DNA from 4 places in the Halomonas sp. hl-4 genome. Region 4 is predicted to be linked to each of the others. Evidence: predicted binding sites of a transcription regulator. Region 4 holds the regulator's gene; each other region holds the start of a gene.
What was found. The regulator sigma-54, encoded in region 4, starts transcription at its own class of promoters, with help from an activator protein. The targets are predictions, from matches to a motif close to TGGCACNNNNNTTGCTNT.

Region 1 (4,672 bases), 1.2 Mb from region 4:
TCCGGATCGGGCTCTTGCTGTTGCATATTGTTGCCGCCAAGCGAGCTACAGCCTGCAAGGCCAAGTACCAAAAGGCTGACAGTTAACCACTTGGCAGCAGCCAGCGGGCGCGTTACATAAGTAAAGGCAAATGACATCATGGACATCGCATTACCACCTGTCCGTAATCGAGACCGACGGCGTTGACGGTGCGGAAGGAACACGGTCAGGCGCGTATTGACGCCGGTCGCCGCGGTTAATGTAGTAGATGTTCGACGAAGAATAGAGGATATGCTCACCGTCGAGAATCTGGGTGGTGATGATGACTTCTTCTTCGCCAGTGTGCGTCCAGCTGCCGCTGGTGACGTCAGCGGCTATGGCGGCGGGGATCAGGCCCAGGGCAGGTTCAGCCCACTGATTAAGCGGGATGGCGGCCACTGCAATACCACCTGCCAGCGCAGTGAATGCACCAACCGGCGGGCGAACGAAGTCCCGGTCACGGTGTTCGACTACTTCAACGCCAATATGAATTTCGGCGCTGTTAGGTTGCGGTTGGGTGGTAAGATTGGCACCGCGTGAGACTAGCTCACTGGTCAGTAATGTGCGAAAACCGCGGCCAAATTCCCCGCCGCTGTAGGCATGGGGTGTGTCTTGAGATGCTTCAGCTATGTGCAAATCTCGGAAGCGAACGCGCTCACGCTGGAGGATCTGAGTGGCCTCGTGGCGGGCCAATACATTCCAATGATGGGCAGCCTGCATGCGTTGCTGTTCGCTGTACGGATAGGTAGTGGCGATTGGGGCTTGCGAGGTATTCGCGTAGAAACAACCGCTTAGCGCAAGACTCGCCATGCCGATGGCCAGCGGATGTAGCGCCAATGAGGATAAATCGATAAAACGGATGCGCACCGGATGGTTCCTTCTCGCTACGAAACGGCTTTTTGATAGACTAGGCGGCGTTTGATCAACAGCGCGCCAACCTCAGCTGAGCAGACAGCGGTTCAGCGTCTTTAATAACACAGGGTTTGTGCTTTCAGGCACGCATTAAAACCGATAACCGTAGGGTTAGCGTGACATATTGCATTAGATCGGCCACGGGGTTAAAAACTTGAATGAGTAATCACACGGATGCTTGAAGATCACCGCAGCGGACCTCGCCACGATTCGCTTATGTCCCCGTACCGCGAAGACGACAGCGGTAGTGTGTGGATGGTGAGCTACATCGATATCATGACGCTTCTGGTAGCGCTGTTTGTAATCATTATCGCGGCGGCTGATGCCACGAGTCCGGCTTGGTTTGCGTCTGAAACACCTCCTGACCCCGTTTTTCAGTCGCCTGCGCCGCCGCTTGAAGTCCCATTGCCCGAACCGTTGGCGAATGCGCGGGATGAGCGACTTAACCAAGCGACTTGGCTGGGGGGGCCATTGCTGGCCAGTACGATAACGGCCGCTCAAGGGGTGGCCGGACGCCCACCGCGCACAACGAGAGGTGTCCCCCCGTTGCTCGCTATGCCTGACGATATATTAGAACCGTTAGCAGCGTTGCCTGAACCGCGTTTGCCGATGCCCCTGGCCCCTGTTGAGCAACCACCGTTGCCGTTTCCTCTGGTCAATTACATGGTGGTGCTGACGGATAAGCCGCCTAGTAATGTCGAAGAAATCAGCAACGATGCCGTTGATGGCGCCTTATCACTCAACGAACAACTTGACCGTTCAACATATTTACCCGACTTAGAAGGGGTGGAAGTATCCCGAGTTGAAGAGGGTATTAGTCTGCGGGTGCAAGACCAACTGCTGTTTCCTTCCGCAGATGCGGGGTTAACCGATGACGGTAGCGACTTGATCGGCACATTGCTCGATACTATTCAGCGTTACGATGGGGAAGTGTGGGTTGAAGGGCATACCGATAGTCAAACCATTGACACACCCGAATATTCGTCCAACTGGGCGTTATCCAGCGCCCGGGCCATTGCCATTGTGGAAGCGTTGGAAGCTTCAGGGGTGGCAACAGAGCGCCTGCGTGCCGTTGGACTGGCGGCTACTCAACCGTTGGCAGATAACGACACCTCCGAAGGACGAGGGCGTAACCGCCGAGTCGAAGTGGTAATACACGTGGAATAAATGCTGATTTTTCAATTTACTTTCCCTGTCATCGCCAGCGCATAAAAAAGCCCGCCGGGGGAGGCGGGCATAAAGGGCTTGGCTCACTGCAGCTCACTGGCAAAGGGGGGGGGTGTACATGGTTGCCAGTGAGTACAACTCCAGTATAGCTATTTATAAGGCTCTGCCAAGGGTTGTCTTGGTTTTTTTGTAATTGATTGTAAAACCATGTTGGTGCCTTAAAGGTGCAGTTCTGATGAGTTTGTATCGTGATATTGCACTATAAAAGTGCATGGAGAGTTTGGCGTTACGTCAACTCCCTAGCAGCATCCGCCAGCGCTGCGACTCCTTATATTGATATCAATGCGTTACCAGCATTGGCACGTATCGTGCTAAGCAAGAGATACGCTGTTATCGCCTTCTTTATTTAGTGCGATAACGAGCGACCACCGCTTAGCAGTAGAGAGGCTGTGCCATGCTTGAACACGCCAGCGCTTCAGCGCCCCCCGATAATAGAGCGCATGATATAGGCCCACCTCGCCTTGTGGTGACCGACCTAGATGGCTCCCTGCTTGACCACCACAGCTACGACGCCACCCCTGCAAAGGCATGGCTTGCCCAGTTAAAACAAGCGAAAGTGCCCGTCATCCCCGTTACCAGTAAGACTCGTGCTGAGTTACTTCCCTTGCGTGAGGCCCTGGGGCTAACCGCAACACCCTTTATTGCCGAGAATGGCGCCGTAATCGGTCTTCCTCCTGGCTGGTGCCATGCTCGTCTGGACCGACCAGGAAACGGACGTGACGGGATGGTGATTAAACAGCCCAGCGTTGATATAGGCTTTATTCGCGCCCGACTGCGCGTCTGGCGTAAGCGACTTGGGGTGCGCTTTACCCCCATGAGTGAGTTAACCCTTGACGACCTAATTGGACTGACCGGCCTTGATGCAACACAGGCGAAATTAGCCCGCCAGCGTGAGGGAAGCGAGCCGCTACTTTGGCACGACGACGACACAGCGCTTGAGACATTCCGCTGCGCGCTGGAGGGCGACGGCCTGCAACTTACCCAAGGCGGACGCTTTTGCCACGTCATGGGTAGCGCATCCGATAAGGGTAGCGCGGTCACATGGCTAATTGGACGCTTTCGAGCGCTACGTGGGCGTGACCCTCTTTCGCTTGGTTTGGGTGATGGCCCCAACGACGTATCAATGTTAAACGCCGTTGATCAGGCGGTGGTGATCCGAGGTCGTCATGACTTGGTGGTAGAGCCAAGCAATCCTCATCTTTACCGGACGCAGGCCACTGGCCCCGAGGGCTGGGTTGAAGGGGTGTCCCACTGGTGGGGCGATGCGCTTAGCCCTGCCAATCCGCGTGATGCAAAGGAGGCAAACGCATGAGTGATTTTCATCAAAACGGTGTGATTACCGATTTTCATAACCTGACGCGTCGCCCGGTTGAGGCGTTGGAAAAGGAGTTATGTCAGTTTGCCCGGCGCCGCCCGATGGGGTTGATTCTGCCCTCGTTATTTTCAGAGCTTGAAGGCCCGGCGCTTTCGGCCATTGTCGATGAGCTGGTTAAGGTGCCTTATCTCGGTGAGATCGTGATTGGCCTGGATCGGGCCGACCGTGAGCAGTTTTTATATGCGCGGGAGTTCTTCTCACGCTTGCCTCAGCACACACGTATTTTATGGAACGATGGGCCTCGCTTACGCGCGTTGGATGCAGAGCTGGAACAGCACGGGTTAGGTTCGCTCGAACCAGGGAAAGGCCGCAATGTATGGTATTGCGCAGGCTATATACTGGCCTCTGGTCGTTCATCGGTTGTTGGGCTGCACGACTGCGATATTTTGACTTATGACCGAGGCCTGTTGGCGCGCTTGATGTACCCGGTTGCCCACCCGCGCTTTAACTACAGCTTCTGTAAGGGCTATTACCCGCGCATTGCCGAAGGAAAGCTCAACGGACGCGTCTCGCGCCTGATGGTAACGCCATTATTACGAGCGCTTAAAACCGTATGTGGTCCCTTACCTTACCTCGACTATTTGGATAGCTTCCGCTATCCGCTTTCGGGCGAATTTGCTATGCGCAGCGACGTTTTAGAGGGGATTCGTATTCCAGCGGATTGGGGGCTTGAGATTGGCGTTCTCTCTGAACTTCAGCGAAACTACTCACCGCGCCAGCTTTGCCAAGTCGACATTGCCGATGCCTACGACCATAAGCACCAGCCGGTCAGCGAAGAGAACCCCGATGCCGGACTGAATCGGATGAGCTTGGATATCGCCAAAGCGCTATATCGCAAACTGGCCACCCAGGGGATTACGTTCAGCAGTGAAGATTTCCGCACACTTAAGGCAACCTATTACCGGCTGGCGTTGGACTTGATCGAGGCCTACGATCACGATGCCACCATGAACGGTTTGAGTCTTGATCGTCACAGCGAAGAGCAGGCCGTTGAGTTATTCGCTAGCAATCTGTTGGAAGCAGGTAATTTGTTTCTGGATAACCCCCGCGAACGGCCCTTTATTCCCAGTTGGAACCGCGTACAGGCAGCCGTCCCTGACCTGCTCATGCGCATGCACGAAGCCGTGGAGCTGGATAATC
Region 2 (4,672 bases), 2.0 Mb from region 4:
CACGATCTGGCCGTGTTGCATCAGAATCACACGGTCACCCATACTCATGGCTTCCACCTGGTCGTGTGTGACGTAGACCACCGTCATATTCAGGCGGCTCTGTAGTGCTTTTATTTCCCGGCGCATATCGCTGCGTAGGCGAGCGTCCAGATTGGAAAGCGGCTCATCCATCAGGCAAATCGGGTGTTCGGAAATGACGGAGCGCGCGAGGGCAACGCGCTGGCGCTGGCCACCAGACAGTTGAGCCGGTTTGCGGTGCAGGTAGTCGGTTAGGTCGACTAATTCAGCGACTTTGGCCAACCGCTCGCGCTGTTCTGCCTTGGGGACCTTGCGGCTGCGTAGGCCAAATACGATGTTGTCGGCCACGTTCAAGTGCGGAAATAGGGCATAGGACTGAAACACCATGCTCAGCCCGCGATCGCCGGGCGGTAAGCGGGTTACGTCGCGCTCACCAATATAAATATGCCCGTCGCTGGCTTCTTCTAAGCCCGCGATCATACGCAATGTGGTTGATTTACCGCAGCCCGACGGCCCCAGCAGAATGACGAACTGCCCTGGCGTCACGTCGAAAGAAATATTATCGACAGCGGCGGTCGCATCCCAACGTTTAGTGACGCGTTCCAGGCGGATACGCGATTGGTTCATAACACACATCACCGGCTGTTGATTGTTATTGGTACAGCTTGTGTTGAAGGTGTTGCACTTGCATGACACTTATATGGATGGGTTGTTACGTTAGCTGTGTCAAGCGAAATATTTACCGAGTGACTTTAATACCGTAGCGCTGCAGGCGTCGAACGACGCTGGATTGGCTGATGCCCAGCCGCTCGGCGATGGCATAGGTGCTGGGTAACGTAGCGCTGAGCTGTGTGAGCGTTTCCCGCTCCAGCCGCGCGAGATATTGCTTGAGGGTTTCGTGGGGCTCGATGGGTGCTGCGTCGGCAGTAGGCGAGGCGCTTTGCACATTCATCGACGATTGCTCGGTATAGGGGTGAGCGCCGGGAGCTTCGATTTGATCGCTAGGACTTGAAAGCCAGACTCTTTCCAACCAGTTTTCCAGCTCGCGCACATTGCCCGGCCACTCGCTTCCCATCAGCGTCGACCATACTTGATTGCCCAGAATTTTTTGTCGGCCGTAGCGCTGATTCAGCCGGTTCAAACAGGCATCAACAAGGTCGGGGATATCCTCTCGGCGGTCGCGCAGTGGCGGCAGAGTGACGGGAATTACGTTAAGACGGTAGTAAAGATCCAGCCTAAAGTGCCCGGCTTCGACCTGTTTGCCTAAGTCCTGATTGGTGGCCACTACCAAACGAAAATCAACCCGGCGCGGGCGCGTATCGCCTAAACGGGTCAGGCTGCCGTCCTGAATTACTTTGAGCAGCTTGGTTTGCATCAACAGTGGCAGTTCGCCGATCTCATCCAAAAATAATGTGCCACCTTCGGCCTGTTCTAATAGGCCCGCTTTACCTTGCCTTGCGGCCCCACTGAAAGCGCCAGGCTGATAGCCGAACATCTCGGATTCGAAAAGGTTTTCGGGGATGGCTGAACAGTTGACCTCGATAAACGGGCCATCGCGTCGGCCACTCCAGCGGTGTAACTGCTTGGCAAAGGCGGTCTTACCCACGCCGGACTCGCCAAGCATCAGCACGTTGGCATCGGAAGGGGCCACCCGCTTAAGCAGCAGGGCAATTTCGCGCATGACATTACTTCGGACCTGGAGATTATCCAGTGCGTCATCTAGTGCCTGTTCTTCGGCGTCGGGCGCGGCGTGGCTGCGTTTTAAATGTTCGCTGAAGCGTTTTTGCAGCAGAGCATATTCGTCTTGTAGTAACTGCAAGTCGGTTAGATCCCGCGAGCGGCTAATAATGCGCTCAAGTTTGCCGTCCACAAACACCGGGTAGGCTTCAGCAATTACCCGGCGCCCCGTCCCGGTAACCTGCATAAGCTGCGCCGGCCTTCGCGTGCGCATCACTTCCAGGGTGATCGACGGCTTTAATATCCCTGCTTGCTGCAGTTGCTGAACCGTGCTGGAAAGCAGCTCTTCTCGGGAGACACCGTAAACCGCCTCTGCCCCGGGGCTAATATCCAGCACCCGACCCTTGCCACTAACAATGAAGAAGTGGTCGTTGGCCGTCTCCACAATCGTTTGCAGCACGCAACTGTCGATGTTGCTCACCGGCTGGCTCCTATGATGCGTTTTTGAATCGATGATTCATTATTGAATCAGCAGGCTGATTGTTTCAATGCATTTTTGCATTAAATAGCTGGCGGTAGCGCCTATTTAGCGGTTTCGGCGACTTGGCACGCTCTGTGCAGTATTTATTAACAGTTAAATAGCGCTTTAAAAGCGATCGCATTGCGATTCAATAATTTCAAAGAAGATCGAGGAGAGATGCATGTCGGACTTCAACCAGCCGCTGGGTGGCAACACAATGCCCCGCTTTGCGGGGCCCGCCTCTATGATGCGCCTGCCCACGCAGGAGACTGCCAAGGGACTCGACGCGGCGTTTATTGGCATTCCGATGGACATTGGCACCTCGAACCGCCCCGGCACACGTCTCGGGCCGCGCCAGATCCGTGATGAGTCACGCATGCTTCGTCCTTATAACATGGCGACCCGCGCGGCTCCCTTTGAGAGCCTGCAAGTGGCCGACATCGGTGACGTGCCTATCAATACCTTTCACCTGCCGAAAAGCGTCGACATCATCACCGCGTTTTACGATGACGTGCTCAAGCACAACTGCATTCCACTAACGCTAGGTGGCGAACACACGCTGACACTGCCTGTATTGCGTTCCATTGCCAAAAAGCATGGCCCGGTGGGGTTGATCCACATCGATGCCCACGCCGATGTGAACGAGCATATGTTTGGCGAACCCATTGCCCACGGCACGCCGTTTCGCCGCGCCCAGGAAGAGGGGTTATTAGCCCAAGGCAAGGTGGTGCAAATTGGCCTGCGCGGCACCGGCTACGCCGCTGAGGATTTCGACTGGTGTCGCGACCAGGGCTTTCGTGTCGTCCCGGCGGAGGATTGCTGGTACCGCTCGCTGGCGCCGCTGATGAAAGAGGTGCGCGAGCAGATGGGCAACATCCCGGTGTATATCAGCTTCGACATTGACGGGTTGGATCCGTCGGTGGCGCCAGGCACCGGCACGGTAGAAATGGGCGGGCTGACCTCTGCCCAGGGGCTGGAAATCGTGCGTGGCGCTGCGGGCTTAAATATTGTCGGCGGCGATCTGGTGGAAGTGTCTCCTCCTTATGACACCAGCGGTAACACCGCACTAATGGGGGCCACGTTGCTGTATGAAATGCTCTGCGTGCTGCCAGGTGTAAAGCGTAGCGATTAAACCGATGACGTCAGGAAATTGCGATAGAAAAGCGTCGGCTTAACAAGGCGCAGTCGATAAATAGACAAGCTAAAGCAGCGGCGCTTGTCGCCGCGACCAACGCCGCCAACTCACCTCCAATAAACCTTCAATACAGGTGAATTTTATGTCCTCCTCGCATATGCAGCTAGACGAGCCAAGCGCCGATGAGCCGATCCAACGGCGCCATTTGCTTAAATTCTTAATTCCTTCCTTGATCGGGGTGTTGTTGTTTCTGGTGCCGTTCCAAGTGGGTGACACCATTAACATCGGCATGGGCCTAATGGCCGATGGCTTGCAAACATTACTGGGCTCGGCATTGCCTGCGATTGCAGTAATTGTGCTCTGCCTATCGGTGGTGGCGACGCTTTACGTCAAGCTGGTCGATCCCAGTTGGGCGAAAGTCGGCATACTGCAGGAGATGTTCCACGTCGGGCTGGTATGGCTTGCGATGCGCATACTGGGTGCGATATTTGCTCTGATGACCTATTTCCAGTTTGGACCTGAGTTTGTCACCGCGTCGTTTACCGGTGGGGTGATGCTCAACGACCTGGCGCCGGTGCTACTCACCTTCTTCTTCTTTGCCGCGCTGCTGCTGCCTTTTCTGGTGGAATTCGGCTTTATGGAGTTTATCGGCAGCCTGGTGCGCAAGCCGTTCCGGATTATTTTTAATTTGCCGGGGCGCAGCGCCATCGATGCCACCGCCTCATGGATGGGGTCGGGTACCGTCGGCGTGCTGATCACCACACAGCAGTATGAGCAGGGCTACTATAACGGTCGTGAAGCGGCGGTGATTGCGTCAAACTTTTCGGTGGTATCTATTGCCTTTGCGCTGCTTGTGACCAGCTTTGTGGATATTAACCACCTGTTTGTGCAGTTTTACTTCACAGTAGTGGTTGCGGGGTTAATCGCGGCGGTAATTGTGCCTCGCTTGCCACCATTGTCTCGTAAAGCCAATGACTACTACGAGCCGGTGGGCTGTCAGCTAAGCGAAAAACGTACCGCAAAAATCGGCCTGTTTCGTTATAGCCTATTGCAGGCAACCCGCCGCGCCGCTGGTGCCCCTGGGCCCCAGAAGTTAGCGCGATTAGCGCTGCTTAACGTAATGGATATCTTCCTGGCGCTATTACCTCTGGTGTTTGCGATTGGCACGGTAGCGCTGATTCTAGCGGAATTTACCCCGCTGTTTACCTGGCTTTCCTACCCCATGGTGCCGGTGCTTGAGCTGCTGAGGATTCCTGAAGCGGAAGCCGCGGCACCTGCCACGCTGGTGGGCTTTGCGGATATGTTCCTGCCGGCGGTACTGG
Region 3 (4,672 bases), 1.4 Mb from region 4:
CACTCCAAACGTCCAACACCAGCTCAAGATCGTCCTTCGCTATCATTCCTTGCGCTCAATATCCACGTCGCTGGCCTGGGTGAAGTCATCCAGCAGCATCATGTGGCCAAGCTTGCCTGCTTTGGTGGAGAGATACTGTTCGTTATGGGGGTTAAGACCGGTGGTAATGGGCAGGCGTTCAACCACACTCACCCCGTCACGGGTCAGGGCATCGACTTTGCGCGGATTGTTGGTCATCAGCTTGAGCGCACTGACACCCAGATGGTCGAGCATCGGCACGCATAGGTCGTAGCGGCGCATATCGGCACCAAAGCCCAGCTGTTCGTTGGCCTCGACGGTGTCAGCCCCGTGGTCTTGCAGGTGATAGGCGCGAATCTTGTTCAATAAACCAATGCCGCGCCCTTCTTGGCGCAGATACAGCAAGACGCCACGCCCTTCTTCCGCAATTCGCTTCAGCGCTTCTTGTAGCTGGTAGCCGCAGTCGCAGCGCATTGAGAACAGCGCGTCGCCAGTCAAACACTCCGAATGCACACGCCCCAACACAGGTTCTTCTCCGGTCACATCACCCAACGTTAAGGCGATATGATCTTTCCCCGTGGCTTCATCTTCGAAACCATGCATGGTGAATGTCGCCCAGGGCGTGGGCAGCCGCGAAGCGGCAATGAAGCGAATGGTCACAGGTTACCTCGCTAATTAACCAAACCGGTTACCCCTACCAGTGTTGGCAAAATGAGCTGATAGTTTAACAGGAAGCGGCGGTCTGCTCACGGCTAGGTTGGCCGCAAAGCATTGAGAAAATCGGCGCGGTGCGACAATTTTTGCCACGCGTCGCGCCGCCAGGCGGTCTATCTTCCAGTACAATAGCTCCTCTACAATGCGGGCAAATTTCTCAAGAGCAAGTGTTTATGACCCCCACACCTTTGCAAAACGACCGTTTTCTTCGTGCGCTGGCTCGCCAGCCCGTTGACCGCACTCCGGTGTGGATGATGCGCCAAGCAGGCCGCTACCTGCCGGAATACCGTGCCAAACGCGCCGATGCTGGCAGTTTTATGGATCTGTGTCGCAACCATGATCTGGCGTGCGAGGTCACGCTGCAGCCTCTTGAGCGCTATCCTCTGGATGCCGCTATTTTATTTTCGGATATTCTGACGATCCCCGATGCCATGGGCCTGGGGCTTTATTTCGAAACTGGCGAAGGCCCCAAATTCAGAAAAACCGTGCGTACCCTAGAAGAGGTGGCCGCGCTGAGCGTCCCCGACGCCGAGCGCGACCTAGATTACGTCATGCGCGCGGTCTCGACCATTCGCCGTGAACTGAACGGTCGCATGCCGTTAATTGGTTTTTCCGGCAGCCCCTGGACACTCGCCACCTACATGGTCGAGGGCGGTTCGAGTAAAGATTTCCGCCACCTGAAAACCATGCTCTATGACACGCCGGACACCATGCACCAGCTGCTGGATACGCTGGCCCAGGCGGTAACCGACTACCTCAACGCGCAGATTCGTGCGGGCGCCCAGGCGGTACAGATTTTTGATACCTGGGGCGGCGCGCTGTCTACCCCGGCTTACCTTGAGTTCTCGCTGCGCTATATGGAGCAAATTGTTTCTGGCTTGATTCGCGAGCACGACGGACGCCAGGTACCGGTCATTCTCTTCACCAAAAACGGCGGCCAATGGCTTGAACACATCGCCTGCGCCGGTGCCGATGCCTTGGGTATCGATTGGTCCACCGAGCTTTCCGATGCCCGGGCTCGCGTTGGCCATAAAGTTGCCCTGCAGGGCAATCTGGACCCCAATGTGCTGTTCGCCCGGCCTTCCGCTATACGCGCCGAAGTGGCCCGCGTGCTGGAAAGCTATGGCCACGGCCCCGGTCATATTTTTAACCTGGGCCACGGTATCAGCCAGTTCACAAATCCTGACCACGTCACCGCCTTTATGGAGGCGCTGCACGATCTTAGCCCCCAATATCATCAGGGCATTGCCACTCAACCGAACGACACGTGCCCAGGAGCCCCGTCATGATCGAACGTCCCGACACCTCGTGGTTTACCGAGGTATTCGATAGCCACGGCAGCGCTTTCTCGCTGAAGATTTCTGAAAAGCTGCACGATGTGCAAAGCCCTTACCAGCACCTGGAAGTCTACGCCACCGAGACCTACGGCAACCTGTTGGTGCTGGACGGCTGCGTGATGCTGACCGATCGCGACAACTTTCTCTATCACGAGATGATTGCTCACCCAGCGCTATTTACTCATCAGAATCCCAAGCGGGTGGTGATTATTGGCGGCGGCGACTGCGGCACGCTGAAAGAAGTGCTGCGTCACCCAGGCGTTGAGCATGTCACCCAAATTGATATCGACGAAGAGGTCACCAAAGCCTCAGAGCGATTTTTCCCCGCACTGGTGGCGTCCAATAACGACCCCCGTGCCGAGTTGCTATTCGATGATGGCGTCAAGTGGGTGGACGATGCACCCGATGAGAGCATCGATGTGCTGATCATCGACTCGACTGACCCCGTGGGGCCCGCCGAAGGGCTGTTTAAAACCGACTTCCTGAAGCGCTGCCACCGCATCCTCAAAAATGGCGGCGTCATGGTACAGCAAAGCGAATCGCCGCTTTACCACAGCGGCTCAATTATTCGCGAACTACGCCACGATATGCGCGAAGCGGGTTTTGAGAGCGTGGCGACGCTACCCTTCCCACAGCCGGTTTATCCGTCGGGTTGGTGGAGTGTGACGCTGGCGGGCAAAGCCACCAACGTTGAAAACTTCCGCGAACAAGAAGCGGCCCACCACGACATGCCGCTTGAATACTATACGGTGGAGGCCCACCGCGGGGCGCTTTCCTTACCGCCTTTCATGCGCAAGTCTTTCGCAGCTGAATAACCCCGGCAAACACCCGTTTTAGACTATCGTTCTCTTTGCCTGCGCCACAACGGTGCAGGCAAAGTAGATAGTCGTAATTTTTGCACCTAGACGTTCGTCTCGAATTCGTTGATTAGCGTTGAAAAGCGCTGAATTACCGCTAGTACCCCTGTTGGCATCTTCCTTGCTAGGTTAAATACATGCTACGGCATGGATAACGATTTCAAATAATTCGAGGGAACCTACATGTTGAAGAAAAAACACCTGGCGCTATTGGCATCGGCTGGCTCGCTGACACTGGCTGGCATGGCGACGGCTCAAGCCGATACGCTGGAAGATACCATCGAACGTGGTGAAGTGCAGTGTGGCGTCAGCGATGGCCTACCCGGCTTTTCTGCACCTGACGACGATGGTAACTGGGAAGGCATTGACGTTGATGTTTGCCGTGCAGTAGCCGCTGCCGTTCTGGGTGACTCGGAAGCGGTCAACTACATTTCATTGAATGCAGTTGAGCGCTTCACAGCACTGCAGTCCGGCGAAGTAGATGTGCTGTCGCGTAACACCACCTGGACCACTACCCGTGATACAACGCTGGGTCTCAACTTCACCGGCGTTACCTTCTATGACGGCCAAGGCTTCATGGTGTCCAAAGACCTGGACGTTTCCAGCGTTGACGAGCTCGACGGCGCGTCAATCTGTATCCAGTCGGGTACCACTACCGAATTGAACCTGGCCGACTACTTTAGCGCCAACGATATGGAATTCGACCCAATCGTTTTTGATACCTCTGAGCAAACCGTTGGCGGTTACGAAGCCGGCCGTTGTGACGTATTGACATCTGACACCTCTCAGCTTGCTGCTCTGCGTATTCAACTTGACGACCCTGAGGGTTCAGAGATTCTCTCCGACGTCATTTCCAAAGAGCCGCTCGGACCTGTGGTTCGCCAAGGCGATGACAAGTGGTTCAACATCGTCAAATGGTCGCTATTCGCCATGATGAACGCTGAAGAGTACGGCGTGGACAGCGAAAACGTTGACGACATGCTGGAATCTGAAGACCCCAACATCGCCCGACTGCTAGGTGAAGATGGCAACTACGGCGAAGAAATGGACCTAGACGCCGACTGGGCTTACCAAATCATCAGCCAAGTGGGTAACTACGGCGAAAGCTTTGATCGCAACGTGGGCAAGGACTCACCGCTGGAAATTGAGCGCGGTATTAACGAGCTCTGGACCGAAGGCGGCATTCAGTACGCACCGCCGATTCGCTAAGCGTCTCGCTTGACCCCGGCCCGCCATTCCTTGTTTCAAAGGTATAGGCGGGCCTTCTGATTGACCTTCCGTATCGCGGAGACGCCACCCATGTCGGTAAGACCTAATGCTCGCCCGGCAGGCCAAAAGCCGCCGTTTTGGCGAGACCGCGCAAAGCGCGCGCTTATTTTTCAACTCTTGGTCGTCGCAGCCGTTGCGGCTTTCCTGTTATTTATTATCGGTAATGTTCAGGAAAACCTATCCGAACGCGGTATCAGGACCGGGTTCGGTTTTCTTGAGCGAACCGCAGGGTTTGGTATTGGCCAAACCTTAATCGAATACTCCAAAGACAGCACCTACGGCCGAACCTTTGTCATTGGCCTGCTCAATACGCTGATGGTGGGTGGGTTGGGGGTATTGGCCGCTACCATTGTCGGCTTTATTGTCGGCATTGCGCGCCTTTCGCCCAACTGGCTGCTGGCGCGCCTGGCCAACGCCTATATCGAGACGTTCCGCAATATCCCGCTGCTGTTGCAGATTTTCTTCTGGTACTTCGCC
Region 4 (4,672 bases):
AGTGAGATCGGCGAGGTCACGTATTTCGTGCAGCGTTTGCTCTTCTTGATCAATGGCTTCTTCAAGCGTGAGCGTGCTATTGCGTGTTAAAGGGTGGCGCCTTCGAGTAGCCGAATAGCGCTCCAGCAAAATACGTGCATCGGTGGTCAGATATACAATCTGACACTTGATGGTACGTTGGCGAAGCTCTTCGAGAAGCTTGGGAAGCTTAGCAAGCGCGCCCGGCAGATTGCGCGCATCAATGCTAACCGCCAGATGGGTGCGTTCCCCCTGGTCGCGTAGCTCATCAATCAGCGAGTCCAGTAGCATGGCTGGCAAATTATCAATGGCGTAATAGCCCAAATCTTCCAGCGCCTGTAAGGCAATTGATTTGCCTGACCCGGATCGTCCACTAATAATGACGAGTTGCATGAAGGCTCTCTTGCTTGCGGTCAAGTGACGTGGGTAACCAGCCAGAGTAAGACGTTAACTCAATCTATACCCACCGGACGTGCCAGCGGGTTACTGACTGGCTGCTTGGTCGCGTATCTTGGCGGAGATGAGATCCAGCAGTTCACGTTGACTGCCCGTTTTGCGTAGCTGCTGGCGTGTGTCGGCGTCGTTCATGATGGAAGCGACTTGGCCCAGCAAGGCCAAATGCGTGTCGTCCGCTTCTTCGGGCACAAGTAGGACAAACACCAAATCCACCGGATCGCCGTCAATTGCATCGAAGTCGACCGCTTCATTGAGTTTGAGAAAGCCCGCGATAGGCGATTCACAGTGTGGGCTTCGCGCATGAGGAATCGCCACACCGTTGCCAATTCCCGTGCTGCCCAGGCGTTCACGCCCAATCAAGCGACTGAATACTTCCTGGCTATCGAGGCTTGGGATGTTTTGCGCGATGAAGGTGCTGAAAAACTCCAGCACCCGTTTTTTACTGCCCCCAGGCACATCGTAGAGAACGCGCTCCGGGGGGAGGATAGTGGCCAACGTCATTGAATTAACGCACGCCTGCGCCTTGGGCGCGGGCTTGTGCTTTTTCCTTATGCTTAACGAGTTGCCTATCGATTTTGTCCGCTAGGGCGTCAATGGCGGCGTACATATCATTATCAAGGGCTTCGGCGTGCAAGTCAGCACCTGCTGCGTGCAACGTGCAGGCCGCTTGTTGGCGCTCTTTTTCAACCGAAAGCGTTACCTGCACGGTGGTAATGTTGTCGTAATGGCGCTCGACGCGTTCCAACTTTTCGTTGACATAGTCACGCAAGGCGTCAGTCAGTTCCACATGATGACCGGTGATATTGACTTGCATTGACGTACTCCTTATCCATCGGACTGTTCTTCGATTGTAACCCTTTTTGCCGTTAAGCAAAGCCCTTGTGATGAGTTTCCGTTTATCTAACGCAAACGACGTCGCTCGCTGGATGAGGGAATGCCCATGCCTTCTCGATATTTGGCAACAGTGCGGCGTGCCACGTGGATGCCGACGTCTTCCAGTAGAGTCACTAAACGGCTGTCCGACAGTGGTTTGCCGGAGGGCTCTTCCTGAATTAATTTTTTGAGCCGTGCACGAATCGCCGTACTGGAGTGGCTGTCACCGTCTTGACCGCTTATTTGGCTGGAGAAGAAGTATTTAAGCTCGAAAATACCCCTTGGGGTATGGATGAATTTCTGGGTGGTGACGCGAGAAATCGTCGACTCGTGCATCTCTACCGCATCCGCAATATCCGCCAGAATAAGCGGCTTCATGGCTTCTTCGCCCTGCTCTAAAAAGCCGATTTGGCGAGTGATGATTTCGCGGCCGACACGCAGTAGCGTGTCGTTGCGGCTGGAAAGGCTTTTGATCAGCCAGCGGGCTTCCTGTAAGTGGTCTTTGAGGAATTGGTTATCCTGGCTTTTGTCGGCGCGCTTAATCAGGCTGGCGTAGTCGGGTTGAATCCTGAGCTTAGGCAGCGCCTCTGGATTGAGCTCAAGGTGCCAGCCTTCGTTATCGTGGCGAACCACTAGATCGGGGATCACATAGCTGTCGTCAGTGGCGCTATAAGCGCTGCCAGGGCGCGGGTCAAGGCTGCGGATGAGCTGGACGACCTCGTCTAGCTGCGCATCGTCGAGGCTTAATCGTCGCTTGAGTAGACGTTGATCATTTTTGCCCAAGGCTTCCAGAAACTGGCGCACCAAACGCCGCGCGGGAATCAATAACGGCGTATCGTCGGGTAGCGTGGCGAGCTGAAGCATCAGGCACTCGCGAAGATCACGGGCGAACACGCCGGTGGGCTCAAACTGTTGAAGCCGTAACAAGATGGTTTCAACCTCACGCTGGCTGAGCCCTTCCACGCCTTGGGCGCGCAGCCCTTCGCGGATATCGTTGAGTGGTTGGGTGAGGTAGCCGTTTGTATCGAGAGCATCAATCAGGCTCTCGGCAACCAGCTGTTCGCGGCTGCTTAAGTCGGTCATGGCCAGTTGCCAGAGGAGGTGGCCGTGTAGGCTTTGCCCCGCCGCTTGGCGTTCAAAGTCAGGGCCCTCACCACTCGAGCTGCCGGTACTGCCCGTGTCCTGGTAGGTATCCGACCAGTCACTGTCGACGGAGAGCTCTGTGGGGATGCTGTCTGCCCATTCAGCTTCTTCCGGCTCGCTGGCGGCTTGTTCGCTGAACTCATCCTCCTGCTCAAGCATGGGGTTGGCGTCCAGCGCTTGCTGAATTTCCTGGCGTAAATCGAGCGTTGATAGCTGCAGCAGAGCAATTGCCTGCTGCAGCTGAGGTGTCATGGTGAGCTGGGTGCCAATTCGCAGTTGAAGAGAAGCTTTCATGACCATCAGAGAACCATTCGGTTATCGGAAAGCATCCACCCTAGTGCGAGTTTTGTTTTGGTGCAAGTGCAATAAGCATGCCACCGGCAATAAATATGCCATTGATAGCTTTACAGACGGAAATCAGCGCCTAAGTAAACGTCGCGCACTTCTTGATTGTCAAGAATGGCGTTTGGTGTGCCGCTGGCAATAATGTGGCCATCGCCGACAATGTAGGCGATGTCGCATATATCCAGCGTTTCACGCACGTTGTGGTCGGTGATCAATACGCCAATGCCCCGGTCCTTCAATGCGCGGATGATCGACTTGATATCGCCCACTGAAATAGGGTCTACGCCCGCGAAGGGTTCATCGAGCAGAATAAATGCAGGCTCAGTGGCCAGTGACCTAGCGATTTCGACGCGCCGCCGTTCACCACCCGATAGGCTCATGCCCATATTGTCGCGGATATGGGTGATATGAAAATCCTCTAGCAGTGTTTCCAGACGAGCTTCGCGTCCGGCGCGGTCCAGGTCGCTTCGGGTCTGTAAAATGGCCATGATGTTATCGGCGACGGAAAGCTTGCGGAAAATAGACGCTTCTTGAGGTAAGTAGCCAATGCCTGCCTTGGCGCGCTCGTGCATAGGGGCGCGAGAAAGATCAAGGGTGTCGATGCCGACGCTGCCTGCATCTGCCTTGACCAAGCCGACAATCATATAGAACGAGGTGGTTTTACCCGCGCCGTTGGGGCCAAGCAAGCCCACAATGCTGCCTTGGGAGATGTCCAGGTTAATATCTTTTACGACGCGTCGGCGCTTATAGCTTTTTGCCAAATGGCGGGCGTGTAGCGTTCGAGTTGCGCTTTCGGCGGCAGCTACCATCGGGCTCTCCTTAGTCTTCGGGTTGCAGCGTCATGCGGATGCGTTGCGGCTCTTGGTTCTCAACATCGGAACGTGCTTCGACGACCTCGCGGTCGATGAAATAATCCAAACGTCCGCCGGTGAAGCGGTCGCCTTGTTGAATGATTTCTGCCTGGTCAATCAACTCAACCCGGCGCTCGGCGACGTGATAAATCACGCGCCGGCCCCAGCCTTCTATCGGGCCATCTTGGTCCTCGGGTTGCTGACGTAAATAGGCGCGATCACCCAGTGCCGTCGCCCGCGAGAGCTCGCCTTCTTCGTTACGTTGGATTTCAACTTCATCGCCTCTGATCAGCATATCTCCCTGGCGAACCTCTACGTCGCCGGTGTAAACCGCCGTACCGGCACGTTGGTCAAGGTCAAGCTGATCGGCTTCGACTTCAACCGGTTGCTGTTGCTGGTGATTATCCGCCAGCGCATAAAAAGGGACTAAGCAGGCAGCGGCAACCGCCGTGTAGATAAACGCTTTCATGTTTTATTCCTGTCCAGGTTGCGTCTCTGGGGGGTGGTGGCCTTGAACGTTATCTTCAAGCCTCACCTCATCCTCGTTTAGCCATGCATCCATCCGCTGCGCCGTTGTTCGCTGGGGCGGTTGCTGGAGTAGCACGTGGGTGTCACTCCATGCATGGGCGTTTTTCCCTTCATAGTGCAGGACATCTGTATCGAGTTGCCAGCCCTCTTCGGGTGCTATGAGCTTGGCATTGCCGGAAAGCGTCAGTTCCTGGGAGCGAGTGTTAAGCGTGCCCACCTCTGACGTGGCGTTCCACACGCGTCGCTCGCTGTCATAAAGTGTGGCGTGGGGTGTTTCGGTCTGGGTCGTCGCAGATTGAGGGGTATGTACCAGGCGGGGTGTGGTCAGCCCCTGCTGGATATTACCCTGTTCGTCAAATAGCGTGAGCTCGGCATTGTGTAGGACATGCCCCGGCTCTTCCGCACGCGCATCTGGGTCCTGGGGGACAGTTTGCGGGCCGCCAGGGTCCAGCCATACC

Region 1: a site for sigma-54 is predicted at 2,455-2,472, ahead of CPH17_RS19160 (HAD-IIB family hydrolase). Genes of this name have one in related genera too.
Region 2: a site for sigma-54 is predicted at 2,300-2,317, ahead of speB (agmatinase). Genes of this name have one in related genera too.
Region 3: a site for sigma-54 is predicted at 3,037-3,054, ahead of CPH17_RS11250 (amino acid ABC transporter substrate-binding protein). Genes of this name have one in related genera too.

Annotation. Positions count from the first base shown of each region.
Region 1 covers NZ_LT907845.1:4,097,087-4,101,758, forward strand. The annotation lists gene CPH17_RS19145 (FlgO family outer membrane protein) at 1-146, opposite strand, end outside; gene CPH17_RS19150 (hypothetical protein) at 151-828, opposite strand; gene CPH17_RS19155 (OmpA family protein) at 1,147-2,097, shown strand; gene CPH17_RS19160 (HAD-IIB family hydrolase) at 2,552-3,469, shown strand; gene CPH17_RS19165 (glycosyl transferase) at 3,466-4,672, shown strand, end outside.
Region 2 covers NZ_LT907845.1:3,301,042-3,305,713, forward strand. The annotation lists gene CPH17_RS15550 (ABC transporter ATP-binding protein) at 1-645, opposite strand, end outside; gene CPH17_RS15555 (sigma-54 interaction domain-containing protein) at 758-2,176, opposite strand; gene speB (agmatinase) at 2,397-3,347, shown strand; gene CPH17_RS15565 (YjiH family protein) at 3,493-4,672, shown strand, end outside.
Region 3 covers NZ_LT907845.1:2,377,124-2,381,795, forward strand. The annotation lists gene ribA (GTP cyclohydrolase II) at 43-678, opposite strand; gene hemE (uroporphyrinogen decarboxylase) at 906-2,021, shown strand; gene speE (polyamine aminopropyltransferase) at 2,018-2,884, shown strand; gene CPH17_RS11250 (amino acid ABC transporter substrate-binding protein) at 3,110-4,135, shown strand; gene CPH17_RS11255 (amino acid ABC transporter permease) at 4,226-4,672, shown strand, end outside.
Region 4 covers NZ_LT907845.1:1,016,148-1,020,819, reverse strand. The annotation lists gene rapZ (RNase adapter RapZ) at 1-411, opposite strand, end outside; gene CPH17_RS05045 (PTS sugar transporter subunit IIA) at 502-975, opposite strand; gene hpf (ribosome hibernation-promoting factor, HPF/YfiA family) at 980-1,288, opposite strand; gene CPH17_RS05035 (RNA polymerase factor sigma-54) at 1,375-2,790, opposite strand; gene lptB (LPS export ABC transporter ATP-binding protein) at 2,895-3,644, opposite strand; gene lptA (lipopolysaccharide transport periplasmic protein LptA) at 3,655-4,155, opposite strand; gene lptC (LPS export ABC transporter periplasmic protein LptC) at 4,159-4,672, opposite strand, start outside.